Regions from separate parts of the Lelliottia sp. RD5 genome, predicted to be linked through region 1. Evidence: predicted binding sites of a transcription regulator. Region 1 holds the regulator's gene; each other region holds the start of a gene.

Region 1 (3,124 bases):
CGTCAGCAGGCTGCGGCGATTATGCGCGAGCATTTAGATGAAGAAGGCGTGGTGCAGTTTCTGCTGAAGTCGTTCGTCGAGGGCGCGTGGCGGTTTAACGTCCCGGTTCTGTGGGATCAATACGATAACATTGTTGGCTGGCAGCCAATTCCAGCCTGGCAGGCCCCTACGCTCTTTATTCGCGGCGGCAATTCACCGTATGTCACAGAAGCCTATCGCGATACGCTGCTGGCGCAATTCCCGCAGGCGCGTGCGCATGTGATTGCCGGTGCAGGCCACTGGGTTCACGCCGAAAAACCGGACGCGGTGCTGCGCGCCATCCGCCGTTATCTCTCTGAGAACGCGATTTGATTAAAATGTCAGCGACTGGACACCTGTTGGCCTCCAGTCGTTGGCGTGCTGATATCAGTAATGTATGATGTCGCGCTCATCGCCCCGGCAATAGCAGGGCCGCTCGTTTTCCCCGAAGTCTCTGAATCATGGCCAAAGAACAAACGGACCGTACGACATTAGATCTGTTCGCGACTGAACGTCGACCGGGACGACCTAAAACCAATCCGCTTTCGCGCGATGAACAGTTGCGCATCAATAAGCGAAACCAGCTTAAACGCGACAAAAGTCGTGGGCTTAAACGCGTCGAGTTAAAACTCAATGCGGACGCAGTCGACGCCCTAAGCGAACTGGCTGAGGCCCGTGAAATCAGCCGCAGCGAGCTGATCGAAGAGATGCTTATGCTGCAACTGCAGGCATTGCGCCATTCACAGTAAAAGTCTGAAAAATCGCCCTTACCCCACTTTCATGTAGCACAGAGTGCAGTCCCGCGTGATAGCTGTTTCCGCTGACTTCTCTGTTCTGCTATGATTGCCCTTATCCGTGGACAATTTGTGCCACCATACCATTAAGTTTCAAGAGGTTATTTTACTCATGGCAATCATCGGCATTTTCTTCGGCAGCGATACCGGTAATACCGAAAACATCGCAAAAAACATTCAAAAACAGCTAGGTAAAGACGTTGCCGACGTCCATGACATTGCGAAGAGCAGTAAAGAAGATCTCGAAGGTTACGATATTCTGCTGCTGGGCATTCCAACCTGGTACTACGGCGAAGCACAGTGTGACTGGGACGATTTCTTCCCAACGCTGGAAGAAGTCGACTTTAACGGTAAGCTGGTCGCGCTGTTCGGTTGCGGTGACCAGGAAGATTACGCAGAGTACTTCTGTGATGCGCTGGGCACCATTCGCGACATCATCGAACCGCGCGGCGCGGCGATTGTCGGTCATTGGCCAACGGCGGGTTATCACTTTGAAGCGTCTAAAGGCCTTGCGGATGACGATCATTTTGTGGGCCTGGCGATTGACGAAGACCGTCAACCAGAACTCACCGCAGAACGCGTAGACAAATGGGTTAAGCAGATCCGCGAAGAACTTCACCTCGACGATATCCTGAATGCCTGATTGATCGTGCGGCGCTGCAAAACTGTTGCGCCGCATTGATAGGTAATTCCAATTAAAATAATTGCTACAAATTTTTAACTTTTGCTTTCATACCTGTACAATATCCCAGGTTAAAGTGGATGCCTTCGCTCAACTTTGTTGGCGATACCACGTTTTTATAAGCATACTTTGCTTGAGACTTGCAGTTTTCATTTAGGCATGGCAGTTCTATAATGAAACGCATTATCCCAAGTGCATTTTCTGTCACTTCTTCTTTAGAAGTGAATCGTTTAGCAACAGGACAGATTCCGCATGACTGACAACAATACCGCATTAAAGAAGGCTGGCCTGAAAGTTACGCTTCCTCGTTTAAAAATTCTGGAAGTACTGCAAGGGCCGGACAATCACCATGTCAGTGCGGAAGACTTGTATAAACGTCTGATCGACATGGGCGAAGAGATTGGCCTGGCGACCGTTTATCGCGTTCTGAACCAATTTGATGACGCCGGGATTGTCACCCGTCATAATTTTGAAGGCGGTAAATCCGTTTTCGAACTGACACAACAGCATCACCACGATCACCTCATCTGCCTGGATTGCGGCAAGGTGATTGAATTTAGCGATGAATCTATCGAATCTCGTCAGCGTGAGATTGCCACTCGTCATGGTATCCGTCTGACCAACCACAGCCTGTACCTCTACGGTCACTGTGCTGAAGGCGATTGCCGCGAAAACGATCACGCGCACGACACCAAATAATCGTCTTGCATACTCTGAGCCAACCTGACGGTTGGCTTTTTTTTGCCTGCTAGACCTGCTAAAAATAAAAAACCCGGTTGTGCGCCATCCAACTCGCATCAGGATGGCGCACAACCGGGCGTGGCAAAAGAGAATTACTTAGTGTTATTGCTGCGAATCTCCTGCCAGATCTTGTCACAACGCTTTGCCACTTCCTGATCATTGCCGGTTTGACGCGCCTGAATACAGGCCTGGTAATCCAGCACCCGCACATTTTCCTGCGTCGCAAACTGCTCGTGCGCTTTCTCTTTTTTCAGCACATTCAGCACGCTCTGGCAGGCTTCAATTTTTTCTGGCGATCCTTCGGCGGTGTTAATACAGGCGCTGTAGGCCTCTTTCAGTCGTGAGTCTTCTTTTGGTGCTTGCGGCTGTGCGCAGGCGACCAGTCCCGATGCAAGCATCGCGACGATAACACATTTTTTCAACATATCAGTCTCCATTCCGGCGGGATGGGGGAATCATCCCGCCGGCGTGTTCATCAGAAAATGGTGAAGGGTGCGATGACCATGAATTTCACGTCACGCTCGTCCTGGAAGATGTTGCCGTAACCGCCCGAGTAGCTTGGAATGTCGGAATGGTTGTCGTATTGAGTGAAGTGCAGTTTAAACATCGTGCCCTTCGCGCGACCGTCCTGAAGGGTGTAGATGGCATCGAGGCTGTATGAGGATTCTTTCAGGCGATAGTTCGGATCGTAGTAAGCGTCCGGCGTCGCCATATCCGCAGGTTTTGCGTCCCATGCATACGCGTAAGATGCGCCAACTGCCCAGCCCGGCAGATTCCAGTTTTTCAGGTCATACATGGCACCGAAGAATACGGCTTTCTCGCCATCGGCGTTGAAATCCGAACGGTTATCCCACCAGATATCCAGGCGACCATTTGAAGATGCGTAGGT
Region 2 (3,124 bases), on a different contig from region 1:
TACCTTCAAGGCTATCTGATTGGGAAGCCACGCCCGATTGAGGAATTACAGGCATAAAAAAACCGGAGGCTTAGCACCTCCGGTTTTTTCTTCTGATTACAGTACCAAGGCTGCGATAGACGCAGACAGCACGCTCACCAGAGTTGAACCATAAACCAGTTTCAGACCAAAGCGGGAAACCACGTTTCCTTGCTCTTCGTTCAGGCCTTTAATCGCGCCTGCGATAATACCGATTGAAGAGAAGTTAGCGAAGGACACCAGGAAGACTGACAGAATGCCTTCTGCGCGCGGGGAGAGCGTGCTGGCAATTTTCTGCAGATCCATCATCGCAACGAATTCGTTGGAAACCAGTTTGGTGGCCATAATACTACCGACCTGCAGTGCTTCATGCGCCGGAACACCCATTACCCAGGCAATCGGGTAGAAGATGTAACCCAGAATCCCCTGGAAGGAGATGCCCAGTACGGCAGCGAACAGGGCGTTCAACGCAGCGATCAGCGCGATAAAACCGATCAACATGGCAGCAACGATAATGGCAACTTTAAAGCCAGCCAGAATGTATTCACCCAGCATTTCGAAGAAGCTCTGGCCTTCGTGCAGGTTAGACATCTGGATATTTTCTTCGCTGGCATCAACGCGGTAAGGGTTGATCAGGGACAGAACGATAAAGGTGCTGAACATGTTCAGAACCAGCGCTGCGACCACGTATTTCGGTTCCAGCATCGTCATGTATGCACCCACGATAGACATGGATACAGTCGACATTGCGGTTGCCGCCATGGTGTACATGCGGTTGCGAGACATTTTGCCCAGGATATCTTTATACGCGATAAAGTTCTCAGACTGGCCCAGAATCAGGGAGCTGACGGCGTTGAAAGACTCCAGTTTACCCATACCGTTGACTTTGGATAACAGGAAGCCAATTGCGCGGATAATCACTGGCAGAACACGAATGTGCTGCAGAATACCGATCAGTGCAGAGATAAAGACGATTGGGCACAGCACTTTCAGGAAGAAGAATGCCAGACCTTGATCGTTCATACTGCCAAAGACGAAGTTGGTCCCTTCGTTAGCAAATCCGAGCAGTTTTTCGAACATTTCGGAAAAGCCTCTGACGAAACCAAGGCCAATGTTGGAGTTCAGGAAGAACCACGCAAGTAAAACTTCAATGACGAGCAGTTGTATAACATAGCGAATACGAATGTTTTTGCGGTCAGTGCTGACCAGCAATGCAAGTGCAGTAACGACAACAAGTGCCAGGACAAAATGAAGGACGCGGTCCATATTTGCTCCAAATATGAGGCAGGTTTAATTTCCGTGCACATTCTATGTAACAAGTGCAAAGAAAACGAGATCAAGACCACACTATAGTTACATCCTGTGACGAGTCTCAAAAATAGTGATCAACCATACATTTCTGTTATGTTATGTAAATGAGTGAAAAGTTACGTTTGTGTGCTAGGCTTCACAAAAGATGATTCACTTTCGCTGTTGGTTCTAATAATTCCAAAACGTCCTGCCTTGCTATTGTTCTTCACTATCAATGAAATCGCTATAACCCATTTAAATGATCTTGATAATCATTCTCGTTTTGATAGCATGAAACATAGCAAAGGCTATATCTGCAGAGGTAGAAATGAATAACAGTCGCGTTGAGGGTAGCAGTGGTAGAGCAGCGCGCAAGTTGCGGTTCGCATTAATGGGACCGGCGTTCATTGCTGCGATTGGTTACATTGATCCAGGTAACTTTGCGACCAATATTCAGGCTGGGGCCAGCTTCGGCTATAAATTGCTGTGGGTTGTCGTGTGGGCAAACCTGATGGCGATGCTGATTCAAGTGTTATCCGCGAAGCTTGGGATCGCGACGGGAAAAAACCTGGCGGAACAAATTCGCGATCATTATCCCCGCCCGGTCGTATGGTTTTACTGGGTTCAGGCGGAAATCATCGCGATGGCGACCGATCTCGCGGAATTTATTGGCGCGGCCATAGGTTTCAAACTGATCCTCGGCGTTTCGCTCCTTCAGGGCGCAGTACTGACGGGGATTGCCACTTTCCTTATTCTGATGTTGCAGCGGCGGGGGCAAAAACCGCTGGAACTGGTCATCGGCGGTCTGCTGTTATTCGTTGCGGCAGCGTATATTGTTGAGCTCGTGTTTTCGCAGCCGAATCTGGTGCAGTTGAGCAAAGGTATGGCAATACCCAGCCTGCCAACCTCGGAAGCTGTGTTTCTGGCAGCCGGTGTTCTGGGCGCGACGATCATGCCGCATGTTATCTATCTCCACTCGTCGTTGACGCAAAATGCGCATGATGGCACCCGGCAGGAACGCTATTCGGCAACCAAATGGGATGTGGGTATTGCGATGACGATCGCCGGATTCGTTAATCTTGCCATGATGGCGACTGCTGCAGCGGCGTTTCATTTTAACGGTCACACCGGCGTTGCCGATCTTGATCAGGCGTATCTGACGCTGGAACCGCTGCTGAGCCATGCGGCAGCAACCATTTTTGGTCTAAGCCTGGTCGCCGCGGGGCTTTCATCGACGGTGGTCGGTACGCTGGCAGGGCAGGTCGTTATGCAGGGCTTCGTGCGTTTCCACATTCCGCTGTGGGTACGCCGCTCCGTCACCATGATGCCTTCATTTATCGTCATTCTGATGGGGCTGGACCCCACCCGAATTTTGGTGATGAGTCAGGTATTGCTGAGCTTTGGTATCGCACTGGCGCTGGTACCGCTGCTGATTTTTACAGGCAATCAATCGCTGATGGGTGATTTGGTCAATTCGACGCTGGTTAAACGTATCGGATGGATGATCGTGGTACTGGTGGTGGCGCTGAACCTGTGGCTGCTGATTGGCACGCTGCTGGGGTTGTAAGACAACCAGACTGAAATAAGCATGAAAAAGGAGCCTGATGGCTCCTTTTTTGCGGTGACGATATTAGTGGCGATGCCCGTGTCCGTGCCCACGATCGTGACCTCGTCCATGGCCCCGAGGTCCGCGACGGTCATCACGATCGCTCCAGCCTTCACGGTAGCCACGTTCGTACGCCTTGCGGTTATCCCAACCACGGTGACGACCATTATCATGTCTCCACCAGCGGTTTTGACGCCATTCGTAGTTACG
Region 3 (3,124 bases), on a different contig from region 1:
TCGTGATATTACGCGGCGCGCTGCCGGTGAAGGCGTCAAAAACCTGCATAAAATCGAGCGTGACCGCACCGCTGCGCAAACTCCAGACGGCGGCCATGAGGCTGGCGAGTACCAGCAGCAGGCACGTGCTGACTAATCGGCGGGAAGGGGTTATCACAGCCCACCTCCACGCTTACGGCGAACCAGGAAAATCAGCACCGGCGCGCCAATAAACGCACTGACCACCGAAACGCGCAGCTCGCCCGGCACCAGCACACGACCAATAATATCGGCAAAAAGCAGCAGAACCGGCGTCGCCAGCAGCGTGACAGGGAGCGACCAGCGGTGATCGGCCCCCACCAGCCAGCGTGCCATATGCGGCATCATGAGGCCAATAAACGCAATCGGCCCAACGACCGCCGTCGCGCTGCCGCACAATACGGTGATCGTTAATAATCCAATCAACTGGGTACGTGCCACGCGGCTACCGAGGGCGGTGGCGGTGTCGCTGCCGAGGCTCAGGCTGTTGAGTGCACGGCTTAAAAAGAGTGCAACGATAGCGGCGATAAGCACCGGGATCGTGACAATGTGCAACGTTTGTAGCGTACGGATATCCAGCGATCCGGCTTGCCAGAAGCGTAGCTGATCCCAGACATCGGGATTCAGCAGCGCAATGCCGCTCGATAACCCTTCAAGCACCGCGCCGAGCGCCACGCCTGCCAGCGTCAGGCGTACCGGGCTTAGCTGGCCGCCACCCTGACTGCCGGTAAAGGCGACAAGCAACGATGCGGCAAGCGCGCCGCAAAATGCCATCACCAGTTGTTCGGTTGGGGAGGAGAGTCCAAACAGCGCCGCGCCGAGCACAATCGCAAAACTGGCCCCCGCGTTGACGCCCAGAATACCGGGATCGGCCAGCGGATTACGGGTCAGCGTTTGCATAAGTGCTCCCGCCAGGCCAAGCGCCGCACCCGCCAGCAATCCGGCGAGCGTGCGCGGCAGTCGTGCGTCGAGCACAATCGTACAGTCGGCGCTTTGGCATGTTCCGGAAAGCGCGTCAAAAATGACGGATGCAGGCAGCGGTTTCGCGCCAACCAGCAGGCTGAGTGCCATAGCAAGAATTAACAGCAACAACAAAAAGGGCACCGCAACGGCGCGTACCGCGAGAGGAGAAGACAACATAGCAACGTCCATGATTTGATAATGATAGTAATTATCGTTATCTATCTTATTTGGCTATGTTAGCATGTGCCACCATAAAATTGGTAGATATACCCGTCATACTTCACGCTGCAGGCGCGTTGGCTTTCCCCGCTCACCCCGGTCATTTACCAAAGTAATTTTCCGGGGATTTCCTGTGTCGCCGCCTTCCTGCAACTTGAATTATTTAGGGTATTGATAGATCTCAAGGCCTTGTCATGAATCAAAAATCCTGGCTGCTCAATCTCAGCCTTCTCAAGACGCATCCGGCGTTTCGCGCCGTTTTTATCGCGCGTTTCATCTCCATTTTATCCCTCGGACTGCTCGGCGTTGCCGTACCGGTGCAAATCCAGGCCATGACGCAATCCAGCTGGCTGGTTGGTTTGTCTGTGACCTTAACGGGCAGCGCGATGTTTATTGGGCTAATGGTCGGCGGGGTGCTGGCGGATCGCCACGAGCGTAAAAAATTGATTCTGCTGGCGCGCGGGACGTGCGGCGTTGGCTTTATTGGCCTGTGCCTGAACGCCATGCTGCCGGAGCCGTCGCTGATCGCGATTTATGCGCTGGGATTATGGGACGGCTTCTTCGCCTCGCTGGGCGTGACGGCACTTCTGGCGGCTACGCCTGCGCTGGTTGGGCGAGAAAATCTGATGCAGGCGGGGGCGATCACCATGCTCACCGTACGTCTCGGATCGGTGATTTCACCGATGGTTGGCGGCCTGTTGCTGGCGACCGGCAACGTGGCGTGGAACTACGGTTTAGCGGCAGCGGGAACCTTTATCACCACGTTAACCCTGCTGCGCTTGCCGCTTTTGCCGCCCCCGCCGCAGCCGCGCGAACACCCGTTGAAATCGTTGATGGCGGCAATTCGTTTTCTGTTTAGCAATCCGCTGATTGGCGGCATCGCCCTGCTGGGCGGGCTGCTGACGATGGCGAGTGCGGTGCGCGTGCTCTATCCGGCGCTGGCGATGGAGTGGCAAATGAGCGCCTCGCAAATTGGCCTGCTGTATGCGGCGATCCCACTCGGTGCGGCATTTGGCGCGCTGACCAGTGGCAATCTGGCACACAGTGCGCGCCCGGGGCTGATTATGCTCTCTGCAACCGTCGCCTCGTTTATCGCCATCGCTTTCTTTAGCCTGATGCCGTTTTGGGCGCTGGGCGTGGTGTGCCTGGCGCTGTTTGGCTGGCTGAGCGCAGTGAGTTCGTTGCTGCAATACACCCTGATTCAGACGCAAACGCCGGAAGGGATGCTGGGGCGCATCAACGGTTTATGGACGGCGCAGAACGTGACGGGCGATGCGATTGGGGCGGCGATCCTGGGCGGGCTTGGCGTGATTATGACGCCGGTGGCATCAGCCAGCAGCAGTGGATTTGTGCTGGCGATTGTCGGTGTGATTTTGCTGATAACCCTGGCGGAGCTGCGCCGATTCCGTCAGGAAGTGGTGTTGAAGGATAGTGCGGCCTGATGCCCTCTCCCCGGTCCTCTCCCTGGTGAGAGGAAGACAACACTAAAACGGCAACTGAGTTGCCGTTTTTTTTACCTTGCGCGGCTTGATACCTTCTCCCACAGGAAGAGGGAGAAAAGACTAAAACGGCAATCCAGTTGCCGTTTTGTTTTTACTTTTCAGCCCGATGCCCTCACCCAAAAAAGGAGAGGGTATATTTCGTATTTACTTGAACAACGCGTTTACACGTTCCAGCACCAGAATGGCGCTGTAATAATCCAGGCGGAAGGTCTCCGTACCCAGCGCCCAGACGCGTTTGTTTTGCACCGCAGGCAGATGCGCCAGCAGCGGATTAGCGTAGATCGCATCGACATCTTTCTGGTCGCCCGCAAACAAAAATAGCCCTTGTCCATTCAGCCCTGCCGCCAGATTCTCACCACCCAACTGGATAATGTCGTGGCGTTTACCCTGGCTCTTTGAGGTGTTCAGTCCAGCAGGCAGCT

Evidence for each region. Region 1 encodes Fur, which represses iron uptake genes when iron is present. Its sites were predicted from a motif close to ATAATAATGAGAACNACTATCAA; they were not measured.
Region 2: AC0LWE_RS11750 (Nramp family divalent metal transporter) is a predicted target of Fur. The motif match lies at 1,574-1,596, and genes of this name have one in related genera.
Region 3: fepD (Fe(3+)-siderophore ABC transporter permease) is a predicted target of Fur. The motif match lies at 1,174-1,196, and genes of this name have one in related genera.

Annotation. Positions count from the first base shown of each region.
Region 1 covers NZ_JBVYHQ010000001.1:1,472,851-1,475,974, forward strand. Annotated here, with positions in the region: gene ybfF (esterase) at 1-351, shown strand, start outside; gene ybfE (LexA regulated protein) at 480-767, shown strand; gene fldA (flavodoxin FldA) at 925-1,455, shown strand; gene fur (ferric iron uptake transcriptional regulator) at 1,747-2,193, shown strand; gene chiQ (ChiQ/YbfN family lipoprotein) at 2,328-2,657, opposite strand; gene chiP (chitoporin ChiP) at 2,711-3,124, opposite strand, start outside.
Region 2 covers NZ_JBVYHQ010000003.1:159,870-162,993, forward strand. Annotated here, with positions in the region: gene AC0LWE_RS11740 (sensor domain-containing phosphodiesterase) at 1-57, shown strand, start outside; gene nupC (nucleoside permease NupC) at 97-1,284, opposite strand; gene AC0LWE_RS11750 (Nramp family divalent metal transporter) at 1,637-2,875, shown strand; gene AC0LWE_RS11755 (DUF2502 domain-containing protein) at 2,939-3,124, opposite strand, start outside.
Region 3 covers NZ_JBVYHQ010000004.1:319,932-323,055, forward strand. Annotated here, with positions in the region: gene fepG (iron-enterobactin ABC transporter permease) at 1-157, opposite strand, end outside; gene fepD (Fe(3+)-siderophore ABC transporter permease) at 154-1,158, opposite strand; gene entS (enterobactin transporter EntS) at 1,395-2,642, shown strand; gene fepB (Fe2+-enterobactin ABC transporter substrate-binding protein) at 2,847-3,124, opposite strand, start outside.